3 regions of the Pantoea sp. X-Soil-OKNW-713 genome follow, and region 1 is predicted to be linked to each of the others. Evidence: predicted binding sites of a transcription regulator. Region 1 holds the regulator's gene; each other region holds the start of a gene.
What was found. Region 1 encodes CRP, which controls carbon source genes, mostly activating them, when cyclic AMP is high. Its sites were predicted from a motif close to ATGTGANNNNNNTCACAT; they were not measured.
Positions count from the first base shown of each region.

Region 2: focA (formate transporter FocA) is a predicted target of CRP. The motif match lies at 3,327-3,344, and genes of this name have one in related genera.
Region 3: AC6I8R_RS03975 (CdaR family transcriptional regulator) is a predicted target of CRP. The motif match lies at 1,511-1,528, and genes of this name have one in related genera.

Region 1 covers NZ_AP035995.1:4,040,055-4,045,924, reverse strand. The annotation lists gene AC6I8R_RS18935 (YccS/YhfK family putative transporter) at 1-1,895, opposite strand, end outside; gene crp (cAMP-activated global transcriptional regulator CRP) at 1,954-2,586, opposite strand; gene AC6I8R_RS18925 (OsmC family protein) at 2,889-3,293, shown strand; gene AC6I8R_RS18920 (phosphoribulokinase) at 3,385-4,254, opposite strand; gene AC6I8R_RS18915 (YheU family protein) at 4,316-4,534, opposite strand; gene AC6I8R_RS18910 (hydrolase) at 4,537-5,553, opposite strand; gene AC6I8R_RS18905 (LysE family translocator) at 5,615-5,870, shown strand, end outside.
Region 2 covers NZ_AP035995.1:1,482,053-1,487,922, forward strand. The annotation lists gene pflB (formate C-acetyltransferase) at 50-2,335, opposite strand; gene focA (formate transporter FocA) at 2,409-3,269, opposite strand; gene ycaO (30S ribosomal protein S12 methylthiotransferase accessory factor YcaO) at 3,622-5,385, opposite strand; gene serC (3-phosphoserine/phosphohydroxythreonine transaminase) at 5,700-5,870, shown strand, end outside.
Region 3 covers NZ_AP035995.1:893,087-898,956, forward strand. The annotation lists gene degP (serine endoprotease DegP) at 1-1,376, shown strand, start outside; gene AC6I8R_RS03975 (CdaR family transcriptional regulator) at 1,625-2,785, shown strand; gene AC6I8R_RS03980 (alginate lyase family protein) at 2,782-4,038, shown strand; gene AC6I8R_RS03985 (DUF3461 family protein) at 4,066-4,458, opposite strand; gene dapD (2,3,4,5-tetrahydropyridine-2,6-dicarboxylate N-succinyltransferase) at 4,733-5,557, opposite strand; gene glnD (bifunctional uridylyltransferase/uridylyl-removing protein GlnD) at 5,722-5,870, opposite strand, start outside.

The DNA.
Region 1 (5,870 bases):
CCGGGGCCATCATGCTCCAGCCGCTGCTGACAGCGTTGCAGCGCGATCTCACAGGATTGCAGATACCTTTCCGCCAGCTTAGGCGTCAGCATGGTATGTTCGCGTGCCAGGATAGTCATGGCGTTGATGTGTTCGACAATAAACTGACTGTGCGTCACCCAGAGCCGCATATCTTTCAGGTACTGCGAATTGAAGCCCGGCTCGGTCATCGCCTGATTCAGCGAGTTAAACATGGCGTTATGCGCCTGGTTGACCTTGATGCGCTGATACGCCAGTTTCTCCGGTGACTGCTCCGGTCCGAGCAATAACTGCATCGCTTCCTGATCGGCTTCCAGCGCATCGTGCGCATTCTTACGCAGTAAGCCGCTCTGCCACTGCGGCCACAGCCAAATCATGCCGCCAAAGGCAATCAGACATCCCATCAGCGTATCCATCATGCGTGGCAGCAGGAACTGCGCGCCATTCAGCGACAGCAACTGGAGCGAATACACCGCCGTCACCGTAAAGCCAATCATTGACCAGCCGTAATATTTACGTGTCACCAGATAGCTGGCGAGGGTGATCGCCAGCATAAACAACAGGGTGATGGATTCCGGTACGTCAAAGCGTAACGAGGCGGCAGCAATCAACAGCCCGGCAAAGGTGCCGAGCGCTCGGTGCTGAATTCTTACCCGCGTGGCGCTGTAGCCATTCTGGCTGACGAACATGGTGGTCATCAGAATCCAGTAAGGTTTGGGGATGTTGAAGAACAGCGCCAGCGCGCTACCAAACATCAGCATCACGGCAAAACGTGCAGCGGTGCGTAAGGCGGGGGATTTCAGCGACAGATAGCTGCGCAGCGCCGGAAAAAACGGCAGACGCCGTTGGCGGTCGGCCATCAGATCACGGGTATACAGCGGTTTCTGGGTGCGCAGCACGCGCGCAATGCGGCTGAAGTGATACAGGCAGAAATTCCCCACCGGATTGTCCGGGTGCTGGCGGGCAATTTTTTCCAGCGCACCCAGCTGCTTATCCATTTGAAACCGTTCCGGCAGCTGATGATACAAAATGGCATCGGCCAGCAAGCGCAGACGGGCGGAGATGGTCTTGGCATTCCAGCGAATCACCGCTTCTGCATGGCTCTGCTCCACCAGCTTTTGCACTTCTTCCGGCTGATGCAGGCTGACGGAGATATGTTCCTGCAAATCGAGCGCCACCTGAAAGGCACGCGTCAGGCGTTTGTGGCTGTTATCGCGGCTGGCCGACAGCATATGCATTTGCTGGTAGCAGGTGGTGATCAGATCTACCGCTTTCTGCTGGCGCGCCAGCAACGGCGGCAGCGCTTTCTCCGGGTCGGTCAGCTGCGTCAACAGGGTATATTTGGCATCGCAATAATCCGCCAGCTCACGGTACAGCAGGCTCAGCGACTCGCGCATCGGCTGCTCTTTCCACAGCCAAAACCAGAACCAGTTGAACAACCCATACCACAAGGTCCCGCCGATATAGAGCAGCGGCGGCACCCAGATCGGCATACGTCCCACCAGGCTCAGGGTAAAGATGGAGGCAATCAGCGTGGCAGGCAACAAGCGGCCATGCAACGGGCTGATCTCACCCGTCACGCCCACTAATAACGGCAGCACCAGCAGAATCAGCGGCAGGGGGACGTGATAATCCGTCAGCCACTGGATCAGAAAGCTGCCGGTCGCAAACAGGGAACCACCAATAATCAGGCGTTTAAAAAAGCGTTTATGCGGCGTATCAAGACCGGCGATGTTGCAACAGGCGGGCACTAAGGAGAACAGCAAGCCTTTTTGCAGGTCGCCAAACAGCCAGCCGAGGGCCACGGGCAGGCACAGCACCAGCGTTTGCCGCAGGGCATAGTTCACTTCGGGATGATAGATGATTCGACGCCACATCAGCTCATCGCAGACAAAAACGGCGTGATGCTGCCATCACGCCGTGGGTGAGAAGAAATTAGCGGGTGCCGTAAACGACGATGGTTTTACCATGTGCGGAGATCAGGTTTTGATCTTCCAGCATTTTCAGAATACGGCCAACTGTCTCGCGTGAGCATCCGACGATCTGACCAATTTCCTGACGGGTGATTTTGATCTGCATCCCGTCCGGGTGGGTCATGGCATCGGGCTGTTTGGCCAGATTGAGCAGCGTCTGCGCAATGCGACCGGTCACATCAAGGAAGGCAAGGTTGCCCACTTTTTCTGATGTCACCTGTAGGCGACGCGCCATCTGCGCCGAAAGACGCATTAAAATATCCGGGTTTACCTGAATCAGCTGACGGAATTTTTTGTAGGAAATTTCAGCCACTTCGCAGGCAGTTTTGGCTCGTACCCAGGCACTACGTTCCTGACCTTCTTCAAACAGGCCAAGCTCGCCGATGAAATCCCCCTGATTGAGGTAGGAGAGAATCATCTCTTTGCCTTCTTCATCCTTGATCAGCACCGCAACGGCACCTTTCACGATGTAGTAGAGCGTTTCCGCTTTCTCACCCTGATGAATCAGGGTGCTTTTGGATGGATATTTGTGAATATGGCAATGGGACAGGAACCATTCGAGTGTAGGGTCTGTTTGCGGTTTGCCGAGAACCATTCGCTATTATCCTCTGTTGTAATCGTGCCCAAAACACAGGGGGCAGTTTTCCCTGTCAGGCGGTGAAATCGTAGAGCGCTTCCTGTTAAGGAAAATTATTCGGGTGGACTCTTAAGCCAGGCTTCTGATTCTTCCCGCCTTCGTCTATTGCGACGAAAATATTTTCAGCTCTGTTTGTAGCACAGCTTTTGCTAGCTGTCTTCTGTTGTCTCGCTTCAGCAAAAGGGCGATTAGTCTGGATTGCTGTTTCTCAGGTGAAAGCGTACTCTGGCGGCAAATCAGCCTATTCAGGAGAAAGAATAATGCAGGCACGGGTTAAATGGGTGGAAGGGCTTACCTTTCTCGGAGAATCCTCATCAGGTCACCAGATATTAATGGATGGCAATTCGGGCGACAAAGCACCGAGCCCGATGGAGATGGTGCTGATGGCGGCAGGCGGTTGCAGCGCGATTGACGTCGTGTCGATCCTGCAAAAAGGGCGCAATGATGTGAAGGATTGTGAGGTCAAACTGACCTCGGAACGTCGTGAAGAAGCGCCACGCATTTTCACACATATCAACCTGCATTTTATTGTTACCGGCAAAGCGCTGGGCGATAAAGCGGTGGCGCGAGCGGTTGATCTGTCGGCTGAGAAATATTGCTCGGTGGCGATTATGCTGGGCAAAGGGGTAGAAATCACCCACAGTTACGAGGTTATCGAACTTTAGCACGAACGTAGCGGAGCGATTTATCGTGCGGATTTTTCCCGCAGCGATCTCGGGATCGCGCAATAAATCGCGCCGTTACGGTTATGTTTGATTATTCGATGCGTTTGCCTTCAATCAGTCGCTGCACCAGCGGCGTCATAATCAGCTCCATCGCCAGCCCCATTTTGCCGCCGGGCACCACCAGGGTGTTCATATGCGAGATAAAGGAATCCTGAATCATCGCCAGCAGATAGGGGAAGGCAATACCTTCCAGACCACGGAAATGGATCACCACAAAGCTTTCATCCAGTGATGGAATTTCACGCGCAGCAAACGGGTTAGACGTATCGACGGTAGGTACGCGCTGGAAGTTGATATGGGTGCGTGAGAACTGCGGGGTGATGAAGTTGATGTAATCCTCCATCGAACGCACCACCGAATCCATCACCGCTTCGCGTGAATGGCCGCGCTCGCTGGTGTCGCGAATCAGCTTTTGAATCCACTCAAGGTTGACGATCGGTACCACACCTACCAATAAGTCGACGTGTTCAGCCACGTTGTGCTGCTGCGTCACCACCCCGCCGTGCAAGCCTTCATAAAACAACACATCGGTGTTTTCCGGCAGCGGCTGCCACGGGGTGAAGGTGCCCGGCACCTGATTCCACGGCACGGCTTCGTCATAGGTATGCAGATATTTGCGCGACTGACCAAGACCGGTTTTACCGTATTGCTTAAAGGTTTGCTCCAGCAGGCCAAAATCGTTGGCCTCCGGGCCGAAATAGCTGATATGACGGCCAAGGTCGCGCGCTTTGCGGATCGCCATGTCCATCTCAGGGCGCGTGTAGCGATGAAAACTGTCACCTTCGACCTCCGCCGCATGCAGGTTCAACTGCTGGAATATTTTGCGGAAGGCAAGGCTGGTGGTGGTGGTTCCGGCGCCGCTGGAACCGGTAACGGCAATGATCGGATGCCTGGCTGACATAACAAAGCTCCCTGTGAAGTCCGGCGATGAGCATTGTTAGCACGAAAAGCCGGGATGTGCATTAGCCGCGAAATTCACCGCGTGCCATGATATTGACGGTTTCGTGCAGTTCTGACCACACCAGCACAGCGTCACCGCGTTCCAGTTGGCGACGCACATCAGCGACTTTTTGCGCCAGACTGCGCTCCTGTTCACCGTAGTCGGTGCCTTCGCGTAATACAAAGGCTTCGATCAGGTTTTCCAGCGTTTCAGCTTCAAGTTGTTGCCACGGAATAATCACGATCATACATCCAGGTAAGTTGATAACCACTGCGGCACGCGTTGTTCCAGCCACATTTGCGGTCGTAGCAGCGTACCGCCAACAAAGCCGACATGGCCGCCTTGCTGTGTCAGCTGATATTGAATCGAGGACGACAGTTGCTCCGGCTTCGGTATTACTGCGTCGGTCATAAAGGGATCGTCCTTAGCATGGATGATCAGCAGCGGTTTGCGTACCCCGGTCAGCAGCGGCATCGCGCTGGCCCGATGATAATAATCGCCTGCATCCACAAAGCCGTGCGCCCTGGAGGTGACGGCATCGTCAAAGTCGCGCAGGCGGCGCAGGGCGCGCAGTTCACGTAAATCGACCGGCAGGGTGCCCGGCCAGGCCTTCAGCTTACGTTTAGCGTTCTTTTTCAGCTGCGTCAGCAGGTAGTGCTGATAAAAACGTGAGAAACCGTTCTCCAGCTTCTGGCTACAGGGTTCCAGCAGCAGGGGCGCAGAGATGGCGACTGCGGCATCCAGCGGCGCATCATGCCCCTCTAATCCAGTCAGGCACGCCAGCATATTACCGCCCAGCGACACGCCGACGGCGGTGGTGGGGACATCGCCCCATTCACGCTTTAACCAGCGCAGAAAGAAGCTGGCATCTTCGGTTTCGCCGGAATGGTAAATCCGGTGCAGGCGGTTCGGTTCACCGCTACAGCCGCGAAAATGCATCACCACTGCCAGCCAACCGCGTGCCTGACATGCCTGCATCAACCCATGCGCATAGGGGCTGTGAAAGCTGCCTTCTAAACCATGAAACAGCACCATGCGTGGTTTGTGCGCGGCCTGAATAGGGTCTTCACTCCACGCAAGATCGACAAAATCGCCGTCCGGCAAATCGAGGCGTTGCCAGTGTGGGCGCAGAGTCACGCGCCGCCTGAGCAGACGTGGCAGCAGAGTTTGCAGATGCGGATTGCGAAAACCGCTGAGAGGAATGAAGTCCTCTTCGGGCGGGGAGTCAAAATTACTGTGGTAAACGCTTGTCTGATGCATATCTCGCTGATAGTTTCGATGGGTTTTTTGGCTTTCCTGGGTGAGGAGCACCCGAATCAACATGGAACTGAGTCTGTTTTTGTCAATGCTGGGCTTTCTCTGGGTCGCTGCGATCACGCCAGGGCCTAATAATATGTTACTTACCGCCTCCGCTGCCAACTTTGGCTTTCTGCGTTCTTTCCCGTTGTTAATCGGCATCATGATCGGTATGCAGGCGATGCTGCTGATGGTGGCCTTTGGCGTAGGTGGCCTTATCCTACTCTATCCTGCCTTACATCTGGTTCTGAAAATCGCCGGTAGCCTGTATCTGCTGTGGC
Region 2 (5,870 bases), 2.6 Mb from region 1:
ACGACCTGGAGAAAAGGCTCCCGCAGGAGCCTTTTTTTAGCGGGACGAATTACAGGGACTTGGTGAAAGTACGGGTAATCACATCCTGTTGCTGCTCTTTAGTCAGCGAGTTAAAACGCACGGCGTAACCGGAAACACGGATGGTCAATTGCGGATATTTTTCCGGGTGATCCATCGCATCCAACAGCATTTCACGGTTCATCACGTTAACGTTCAGATGCTGACCGCCCTCGATATTGTTGGCTTCATGGTGGAAGTAGCCATCCATCAGGCCCGCGAGGTTGGTTTTACGTACGTTATCATCTTTACCCAGCGCGTTCGGTACGATAGAGAAGGTATAAGAGATACCATCTTTGGCGTAGGCGAACGGCAGTTTAGCGACCGAGGTCAGTGAGGCAACCGCACCTTTCTGGTCACGTCCGTGCATCGGGTTAGCACCCGGTCCGAACGGTGCACCTGCGCGACGGCCATCCGGGGTATTACCGGTTTTCTTACCATAAACCACGTTAGAGGTAATGGTCAGCACTGACTGAGTCGGAACAGCATTGCGATAGGTCGCCAGTTTCTGAATTTTCTTCATGAAACGTTCAACCAGGTCACAGGCCATATCATCGACGCGAGCGTCGTTGTTACCAAACTGCGGGTATTCACCTTCAATCTCGAAATCAACCGCCAGGCCATCTGCATCACGTACCGGTTTCACTTTGGCGTACTTGATAGCTGATAGTGAGTCAGCAGCTACAGACAGACCGGCGATACCACAAGCCATAGTACGGTAAACGTCACGGTCATGCAGAGCCATCAGTGACGCTTCATAGCTGTATTTATCATGCATGTAGTGGATAACGTTCAGGGCGGTGACATACTGTTTTGCCAGCCAGTCCATGAAGTGGTCCATACGCGCCATGACGGTTTCGAAGTTCAGTACGTCATCAGTGATCGGCGCTTCTTTCGGGCCAACCTGCATTTTCAGTTTTTCGTCAACGCCGCCGTTGATTGCGTACAGCAGGGTTTTCGCCAGGTTAGCGCGGGCACCGAAGAACTGCATTTGTTTACCGATCACCATCGGGCTAACACAACAGGCGATGGCATAGTCATCGTTGTTGAAGTCAGGACGCATCAGGTCATCGTTTTCATATTGCAGTGATGAAGTATCGATGGAGACTTTTGCCGCATATTTTTTAAAGTTAATCGGCAGTTTTTCTGACCACAGGATGGTCATGTTTGGTTCCGGTGATGGACCCATGGTGTACAGCGTGTTCAGGAAACGGAAGGTGCTTTTGGTGACCAGAGTACGACCGTCGACGCCCATACCTGCCAGGGACTCAGTTGCCCAGATCGGGTCGCCAGAGAACAGCTCATCATATTCCGGCGTACGCAGGAAGCGCACCATACGCAGTTTCATGACCAGGTGGTCAATCAGTTCTTGCGCTTCGGCTTCATTCAGCTTGCCTGCTTTGATATCACGTTCGATGTAAACATCAAGGAAGGTAGACACGCGACCAAACGACATCGCCGCACCATTCTGTGATTTAACCGCAGCCAGGTAGCCGTAGTAAGTCCACTGCACCGCTTCCTGCGCCGTGGTGGCAGGCAGAGAGATATCGTGACCATATTTAGCCGCCATCTCTTTGATCTGGCCCAGCGCACGGTGCTGTTCAGAAATCTCTTCACGCAGACGGATAGTGGCTTCCAGATTGACGCCGTTTTCCATGTCGCTTTGCAGTGAATTGAACTGCGCAACTTTGTCTTTCATCAGGTAGTCGATGCCATACAGCGCAACGCGACGATAGTCACCAATGATACGACCACGACCATAAGCATCTGGCAGACCGGTCAGTACACCGGATTTACGGCAACGCAGGATGTCAGGGGTATAGACATCAAACACGCCCTGGTTATGGGTTTTACGGTAATCAGTGAAGACTTTTTTCAGTGAGGCATCCAGTTCACGGCCATAAACCTTACAGGAGCCTTCCACCATTTTGATACCGCCAAACGGGATGATGGCGCGTTTCAACGGGGCTTCAGTTTGCAGACCAACGATTTTTTCCAGTGACTTGTTGATGTAACCGGCATCGTGTGAAGTGATGGTTGAAGCAAGGTCGGTATCGAAGTCAACCGGAGCGTGAGTACGGTTTTCAATCTTGATGCCTTCCAGCACGTTATCCCACAGTTTAGTGGTTGCCGGGGTGGCACCTGCGAGGAATGACTCGTCGCCTTCATAAGGGGTGTAATTTTTCTGGATGAAATCGCGTACGTTGACACCGTTCTGCCATTCGCCCGCGTTAAATCCTTCCCAGGCTGCCGCCAATTTTTCATTCAGTTCGGTCATGATATACCTGCCTTTATTTAGGGAAACTTTCACGTTTGGCACGCGATCAGGCGTGCCCGTACTCAATACTTAATTAATGTACCGGGTCATCACCGCGTAGGTAGATAACCCAGTAGGTCAATCCGACTAACAGGCCACCACCAATGATGTTGCCGATGGTGACAGGAATAAGGTTGTCGACAATAAAGTTACCGACACTGAGCGCCTGGAATTGTGAGGCACTGGCTCCGGCCATTTGCCAGAACTCCGGGCTGGCGAAGTCGCGAATCATGATCGCCATCGGAATCAAAAACATGTTAGCGATACTGTGCTCAAAGCCGCTGGCAACAAACATAGCGACAGGCAGAATCATCGCCACCATTTTGTCGAGCAGGCTGCGGCCGGAGTAACTCATCCATACCGCCAGGCACACCATCAGGTTGGCAAGGGTGCCAAGGCTAACGGCTTCAATAAAGCTATGGTGCATTTTATGGTCAGCAGTTTGCAGAACGTTTAAGCCCCACGCGCCGTTTGCCACCATATGTTCGCCAGAGAGCCAAATTAGCGCGACAAAAAACAGTGCGCCAATCAGGTTACCGATATAAACATTTAACCAGTTACGCCCCAGCTGTGCCCAGGTGATGCGACCGCTGGCTTTAGCCACCACAATCAGCACGGTGGAGGTGAAAAGGTCAGCACCGCACACCACCACCAGCATTAATCCCAGAGAGAAGCAGATGCCGCCAATCAGTTTTGCCATGCCGTAAGGCATCGTGCCGCTACCGGTGGTGGCGGTGATATAGAACACAAAAGCGATAGAAATGAATACGCCAGCGGTTATGGCAAGAAAGAAGGTGGTTAAGGGGTGTTTAGTGGCTTTATAAACCCCGGCATCTTCAGCAACCTTTGCCATTGCCGCCGGTAATAATGAATTAAACGGGTTGTCAGTTTTCACACTAACGCTCTCCAGGAATTATCTGGGATTAATACTAACAAAGGAGTATAGGACAGGATTTGATATGGATCATATTTGGCCGGTGGGGTGGGGGTGTCAGGGGCTATTGGGCAAGCGAAACCGCATTAACCAATTGAATATTATCAAATAAATATTTTTTAATATTTGCAAATATTGTTGAGAAACGCAACGATGGAAAAGCTGAATTGTTAACGAATATTATTGCTTGAGTCTAAAATGTTATCTGAAATTTTCCTGAGAAAGGTAAAACCGCTGATAATAAAAAAAGGCGCTGAAGTTATTCAGCGCCTTTTTGGGCATTATCTGACCTTTTACCGCAAAATAAGGCTATTTATTTCGCTAACCAATAACGACGTTTGGCCGCCTGTAACTTTTCATAAGCTGCCAGCAACGACTGATGGGCCGGGAAGGCTTTCAAATCTAAATCTACGGCTTGCAGGCCGTAGAACGGCGCTTCACCGCTGATAGCGGCTGATGCCGCGTCAACGGCTGCTTCACCGTACATACGGATAAAGGCGCGGTGGTATTGAACCGGATCGCGTTCCTCTTCCATAGCCAGCAGCAGCAGGGTTTGCAGGCAACGGTAGTAGTTAGCACGCTCAGCACTGAAGATTGACTGGTTAAATTCCATCGTCCATTCAGTCCAGATCAGTGCCTGATCGAGGTCACCACCAGCCAGTGCCAGCATGGCTTTCAGCTCGCCAATACGCAGCGTAAACCAGCCATTGTCTTTGCCCGATGCCAGACCCAGCAATTCGCGAACACGGGTAAAGTCATCGTGACCTTCTTCATCCAGTTGGGTGATCAGATCCAGATAGGCTTCCGGCTCCCATTGGCTCGCCGGCAGGGCCAGCAGGGTTTCACGCAGCGGTGCGCCCATGTTGTTGTTTGCCAGCAGCAAGTCTTCCGCCGGGTAAATATCAGACATGCCCGGTACAATGATGCGGCAGGCATACACGCTCAAATGCTCGTAATCGGCGATGTACACTTCTTTATCTTCAGCGCGGAAGATAGCCATCAGCGTGTCAAACTCTTCGTGTGTGCTGCCAGCAAAGCTCCAGTCAACAAACGGATAGTCGGCATCGTCTTTGAACATATCCCAGGAAATCAGACCGCTTGAATCAATAAAGTGGGTTTCCAGGTTGGCATGCTCGGCAACTTCTTCATCATCGAAGGTTGGCGGCGTGAACACGTCGAGATCTTTCAGGCCACGACCTTGCAGCAGCTCGGTAACGGTACGCTCCAGCGCCACACCAAAATCAGGATGTGCACCAAATGAAGCGAAACAGGTGCCGTTCGCCGGGTTGAACAGCACCACACAGATCACCGGGTATTTACCGCCGAGGGAGGCGTCATAGGCAAAAATCGGGAAGCCTTCAGCTTCCAGACGTGCGATGGCCTCAACCACGCCAGGATAGCGCTGCATAACAGCTTCAGGAATTTCTGGCAGGCTGATGGATTCAGCAATGATGCGGTTTTTAATATGGCGCTCGAACACCTCGGACAGTCCCTGTACACGCGCTTCGTTAGCGGTGTTACCTGCTGACATTCCGTTGGACACATACAGGTTGCCGATAATATTCATCGGGATATAGACGGTCTGCTGGTCTGACTGACGTGTAAAGGGCAGGCCGCAAATGCCACGCTCAGCACTGCCGGATTGCAGGTCGATCAGGTCACTCGCGCTCAGGCTATCTTCAGGATCATAGAATTCACGCAGGCGAGTATCGAGGATCCCTGCTGGCAGGCTGCCATCTTCAGGTAAGGGGAACCACTTCTCGTTGGGATAGTGGACAAACTCGCCGTTAGCGATGGACTCACCCAGCCAGAAGTCAGCAAAGAAGTAGTTGGTTGAGAGGCGCTCAAAGTATTCGCCCAGCGCAGAAGCCAGCGCGGCCTTTTTGCTGGCACCTTTACCGTTGGTAAAGCACAGCGGGCAGTCACGATCGCGAATATGGACTGACCACACATGAGGGACAGGGTTCAGCCAGGAGGCTTCTTCGATGTTAAAACCCAAATCCTGCAATTTTTGCTGGAAGCGTGAAATGGAGTCTTCCAGTGCAGCGTCTTTACCTGGAATAAAAGTTTGCGTCATGATGGCGCTCTCTAAGTCAATGGGGTGGGCGTAAAGCGCGCAATAATACGGGTTTTGCACGCAATTCGCTATTCGGTTGGCGAAGTTTCTCTCTCGCTTATGTTACGGGTTTTTATCCGCCTGGCGGCATTCTGATTTTACTTCGCAGATAAACCTCACAAAATTCCATTGTCGATTACATTTATGACATAAGCTGCGGTGGAGCTGGCTCTGGAAATGTGATCGCGGTTGGATAAATGATTGCAGCCATCCAGAGGCAATGATAAAACCGGTAGGGTATTCATAACCGTTCGATATGACAGTGGTGAGGGGAAATGACGCAGGTTTATAATTTTAGCTCCGGTCCAGCGATGCTGCCGGTTGAAGTGCTCCGTCGTGCAGAACAAGAATTGACAAACTGGCACGGGTTAGGCACCTCGGTGATGGAAATCAGTCACCGTAGTAAAGAATTTATTCAGGTGGCGGAAGAGGCTGAGAAAGACTTT
Region 3 (5,870 bases), 3.1 Mb from region 1:
TCAGTGTTTTCGCGGCGGAGACAGCTTCTTCCTCCAGCCAACAGCTGCCCAGCCTGGCACCGATGCTGGAAAAAGTGATGCCTTCCGTGGTGAGTATCAGCGTGGAAGGGAGCACCACGGTGAAGACGCCGCGTATGTCGCAGCAATTCCAGCAGTTCTTTGGTGATAACTCACCGTTCTGCCAGGACGGTTCGCCGTTCCAAAGCTCACCGATGTGCCAGGGGGGTGGTGGTGATAACAGCGGCGGCGGTGATAACACTCAGCAGGAGAAATTCCGCGCGTTGGGTTCTGGCGTGGTGATCAATGCTGATAAAGGCTACGTGGTGACTAACAACCATGTGGTTGAAAATGCGACAAAAATCCAGGTGCAGTTGAGTGACGGACGCCGTTATGATGCGAAAGTCATTGGTAAAGATCCGCAGTCGGATATTGCGCTGATCCAGCTGAAAGATGCGAAAAACCTGACGGCGATTAAGATTGCCGATTCAGATAACCTGCGCGTGGGCGATTACACCGTAGCGATCGGTAACCCCTATGGTCTGGGCGAAACCGTGACTTCGGGTATCGTTTCAGCACTGGGTCGCAGCGGCCTGAACGTTGAGAACTATGAAAACTTTATCCAGACCGATGCTGCGATCAACCGTGGTAACTCGGGTGGTGCGTTGGTGAACCTTAACGGTGAACTGATTGGTATCAACACCGCGATCCTGGCTCCGGACGGCGGTAACATCGGTATTGGTTTTGCCATCCCGAGTAATATGGTGAAAAACCTCAGTGCGCAGATGGTCGAGTATGGCCAGGTGAAACGCGGTGAGCTGGGGATCATGGGTACCGAGCTGAACTCCGAGCTGGCGAAAGCGATGAAAGTCGATGCGCAGCGTGGTGCCTTTGTAAGCCAGGTTCTGCCGAATTCCGCTGCCGCGAAAGCGGGCATTAAAGCCGGTGATGTGGTGGTGTCGATGAATGGCAAACCGCTGACCAGCTTCTCAGCACTGCGTGCTGAAGTCGGTTCACTGCCGGTTGGCACTAAGCTGCAACTCGGTCTGCTGCGTGACGGCAAACCAGTAAGCGTCACTGTGGAGTTGCAGCAGAGCACTCAGGATAAAGTACAGTCCGCTACGATCTATACCGGCATTGAAGGTGCAGATCTGAGTAATGTCGACAGCAACGGCCAGAAAGGCGTGCGAGTTGATAGCGTGAAACCGGGCAGTGCCGCGGCGCGGATCGGCCTGAAAAAAGGCGATGTGATTCTCGGTGTGAACCAGCAGTCGGTGGCGAATCTGGGCGAACTGCGCAAGATCCTCGACACCAAACCTTCGGTACTGGCGTTGAATGTCCAGCGCGGCGACAACAGCCTGTACCTGCTGATGCAGTAATCTCTTGTAGCTAAGCAAAGGCGGACTTCGGTCCGCCTTTTTTATGCAGAAAATGTAACGACGCGATTTAACGCGCGGTTTTGCACCTGGTGCCAAAATTCGCACGATAAATCGTGCCGCCACAAGCATCACAGATGTGACCTCCCCCGCAATTCCCGCAATCTCTATCCGGCTATGTGCAGTTGCACAATGCCAGCCGTTAAGCGGGCGCGTATTCTGTCGGCAGTTCCTTTTATCTGGAGTGATTAATGGCCACCTATCATCTTGATGCGCGACTGGCTCAGGACATTGTTGCCCGCACCATGAAAATTATTGACAGCAATGTCAACGTGATGGATGCCCGTGGCCGCATCATTGGCAGTGGCGACCGCGAGCGTATTGGCGAATTGCACGAAGGTGCGCTGCTGGTACTGTCGCAGGGCAGGGTTGTAGACATCGATGAAGCGGTGGCTAAGCATCTGCATGGTGTACGCCCGGGGATTAACTTGCCGCTGCGTATTGATGGTGAAATCGTAGGTGTAATCGGTCTGACCGGGCAACCCGTAGCGTTACGGCATTACGGTGAACTGGTTTGCATGACCGCAGAGATGATGCTGGAACAGGCACGGCTGCTGCATATGCTGGCGCAGGATAGCCGCCTGCGCGAGGAGTTGGTTCTCAACCTGGTACGCAGCGAAACCCTGTCACCGGCGTTGAGCGAATGGGCGCAACGGCTGGGTATCGATCTTAATCAACCGCGTGTGGTTGCGGTGGTCGAGGTGGACAGCGGGCAACTTGGTGTCGATAGCGCCATGTCGGAATTGCAGCAACTGCAAACGCTGCTGACTACCCCCGAGCGCGATAACCTGATTGCCATTGTCTCGCTCACCGAAATGGTGGTACTGAAACCGGCACTGAATGCGCATGGTCGCTATGATCAGGACGATCATCGGCGTCGGGTTGAGCAGTTATTACAACGTATGAAAGAGAGCGGGCATCTGCGCATGCGTATTGCGCTGGGGAACTATTTTACCGGTCCCGGCAGCATCGCACGTTCCTATCGTACCGCCCGTACCACCATGATGGTCGGCAAACAGCGTATGCCGGAACAACGCAGCTATTTCTATCAGGATTTGGTGTTGCCGGTACTGCTCGATAGCTTACGCGGTGGCTGGCAGGCCAATGAGCTGGCCCGACCGCTGGCGAAACTGAAAAATATGGATAGCAATGGTTTGCTGCGGCGTACCTTAATCGCCTGGTTCAGCCATAACGTACAACCCAGCGCTACGGCGCGTGCGCTGTTTATCCATCGTAATACGCTGGAATATCGTCTGAATCGTATCTCGGAACTCACCGGGTTGAATCTCGGCAACTTTGACGATCGCCTGTTATTGTACGTGGCATTGCAACTTGATGAGCAGGGCGGATGAAACGGGCTGGGATACTGGCGTTCGCGCTATGGGTATGTAGCGGTTTTAGCCAGGCGACTGAGCTGGCTTTTCTCTCGCTGAGTGATTTACAGCAGGTTAAGCAACAACTGGCGCAGCACCGGGCTGCGTCGCCAACGCTGGCGGCGTGGCAACAATTACAGCGGGAAGCGCAACAGGCGTTGAAGCATCCTGATCCCAGCGTCATTGATAAAGGGCTGTTACCGCCAGGCGGTTCGAAGCATGACTATCTCAGTCTGAGCGCCTATTGGTGGCCAGACGCGTCACAACCCGCTGGCCTGCCGTGGCTGCGACGCGACGGTATGGTGAATCCAGCCAGCAAAAATGATCAGAGCGATGGTGTCCGGTTGGCACGCTTTAGCGCTGATGTGCAGGCACTGACGCTTGCCTGGTACTTCTCCGGTGAGCAGCGTTATGCCGATAAAGCACAGTCGCTGGTGCGCCACTGGTTTATCGATCCTGCCAGTCGAATGAATCCCAACCTTAACTTTGCGCAGGGTGTCCCTGGGATAGCGGATGGGCGTCATACCGGGGTGCTCGACGGGCGCTATTTTGCGACCCGAGTAGTGGATGCCTTGCAGTTACTGAGAACCTCTCCAGGTTGGCAAGCGGCCGATCAGCAGGGGGTAGAACGCTGGTTTCGCGACTATCTGCATTGGTTACAGCATAGCCCGCTCGCACAACAGGAAGCGGCAGCGCCCAATAATCACGGTAGCTGGTACTGTACCCAGCTGGCGGGCATCGCCTGGTATCTTGGGGATAATGCTGCGGTGCGGGCGATGGTGACCCTGGCGCGTGGAAAAATTGATCAACAGATCCGGGCCGATGGCAGCCAACCCTATGAACTGGCGCGCACCCGATCTTTTCATTACAGCTATTTTAATTTGCAGGCGCTGACCGCCCTCGCGCAGTTGGCACAGAAAAGTGGCAACGGTGATCTCTGGCATTATCAGAACGCACAGGGCGGATCGTTACTCGCCGCGTTGGCGGCGCTCGCCCCTTATAGCGATCCGGTTAAACCCTGGCCGTGGAAAAACCGCGATCGTGTCAGCCAGAGGATCATTCCTTTGTTGTCGTTGGCGGATAACAGTTTGCACCAAACGCGCTGGGAATCCGCCATCGCCCGCACTGACTGGACCGCCTTTAGCGGTTCAGCGCGCGGGGCTGTAGAGCAGGCGCAGCGTGATACCTGGTTGATTTCGTTGCCTTATGGGCAGAAAAAAGGCCAGCAATAGCTGGCCTGAGAAAAGCGTGAGGCGAAATTAACGACCGTTGCGAGTCAGTTTATCGAGGTCGGATTCAATCTCAGCGATCTTATTAGACACCACGTTTTCCAGATGACGCAGATCGGCCAGGATTTTGCGTTTCAGATCGACTTCAACCTGATCACGCTGGCAAATCTGATCCAGCTCATCAATCACATAACGCAGGTTAGGGCTGATTTCCTGAACTTCTTTGTAACCCTGGCTGCTGTGGTCGGCAACCACGGTTTTGCGCTGACGTGGGTATTTGAACTTCACGCTTTTCGCGAAGAACTCACCTTTATCTTTGCGGAAATAGATTTTCAGGATGTCGTTATTGGCTTCCTGACGCAGGCTGTAACGGTCAATGTCTTCAGGGGTGCTGATACCTAAGCTTTTCAGGTTGTCATACATAGCTTTATATTCCATCAAAAGTGGGGGGAGCGCGCAGGACTATCATCATTCGGGATGCGGCTAAAACGCAGCAACCAGCTTAATCAACTGTAGACAAAAATCGGGATGAATATCGCGCGGCCTGAGTTAACTGGCGCGGATTATGACCTGTTTGAAAAATAAACGCACTTGTTAATTCGCGGTGAGAAACAGGTTGTTTGGCAGGCAGTGTAAAGAAAAAATTACGGGCCTGATTACAGACCCGTCGGATTAGTTAATTTAAGGCAAATTCGCCTTAGTCGATGGTGCGCAGCAGCTCGTTAATACCGACTTTGCCACGGGTTTTCGCATCAACTTTCTTCACGATGACCGCGCAGTACAGGCTGTAGCTGCCATCTTTAGAAGGCAAGTTGCCTGAAACTACGACTGAGCCAGCCGGTACGCGACCGTAATGCACTTCGCCAGTTTCGCGGTCATAGATTTTGGTGCTCTGGCCGATGTAGACGCCCATTGAAATCACGGAACCTTCTTCCACGATTACGCCTTCAACGATTTCTGAACGCGCACCGATAAAGCAGTTGTCTTCGATGATGGTCGGGTTAGCCTGGAGCGGCTCCAGAACACCGCCGATGCCGACGCCACCAGACAGGTGAACGTTTTTACCGATCTGCGCGCAGGAACCTACGGTTGCCCAGGTATCAACCATTGAACCTTCGTCAACGTAAGCACCGATGTTCACGTAAGAAGGCATCAGCACGGTATTGCGGGCGATAAATGCGCCCTGACGCACAGCTGCCGGAGGAACAACGCGGAAACCTTCTTTCTTGAAGCGCGCTTCGTCCCAGTTGGCGAATTTCATCGGGACTTTGTCGTAGAAACGGGTTTCTGCGCCTTCCATTACCTGGTTGTCATTGATGCGGAACGACAGCAGAACTGCTTTCTTCAGCCACTGATGCGTTACCCACTCACCGTTGATCTTTTCCGATACGCGCAGTTCACCGCTGTCCAGCAGACCGATGACCTGGTTGATGGCTTCACGAGTGACGCTGTCCACGCTGGTTGGCGTGATATCGGCGCGGCGCTCAAAGGCAGATTCAATAACGCTCTGTAACTGTTGCATGATTAATTCCTGATTCTGTCATACTAAATTGATTGTTTAAGGCAGATTCCGTAGCGGCGCGATTTATCGCGCAGGTTTATCCAAACCTGAAAATGCCTGAGAACAGCGCGATAAATCGCGCCGCTACAAATTCGTGCAAGCACGCGATAATAAATCGATTGCGGTCACACTTTATCGTTTGGATTAAGGGCCTCTGTCAACCGTTGTTGCAATACATTGCGCATTTCGGCATCAAGCGCTCGGCGCTCGCTGTTCGCGAGGATGAAAAGATCCTCAACCCGTTCGCCAATTGTACTGATACGTGCGCCATGAA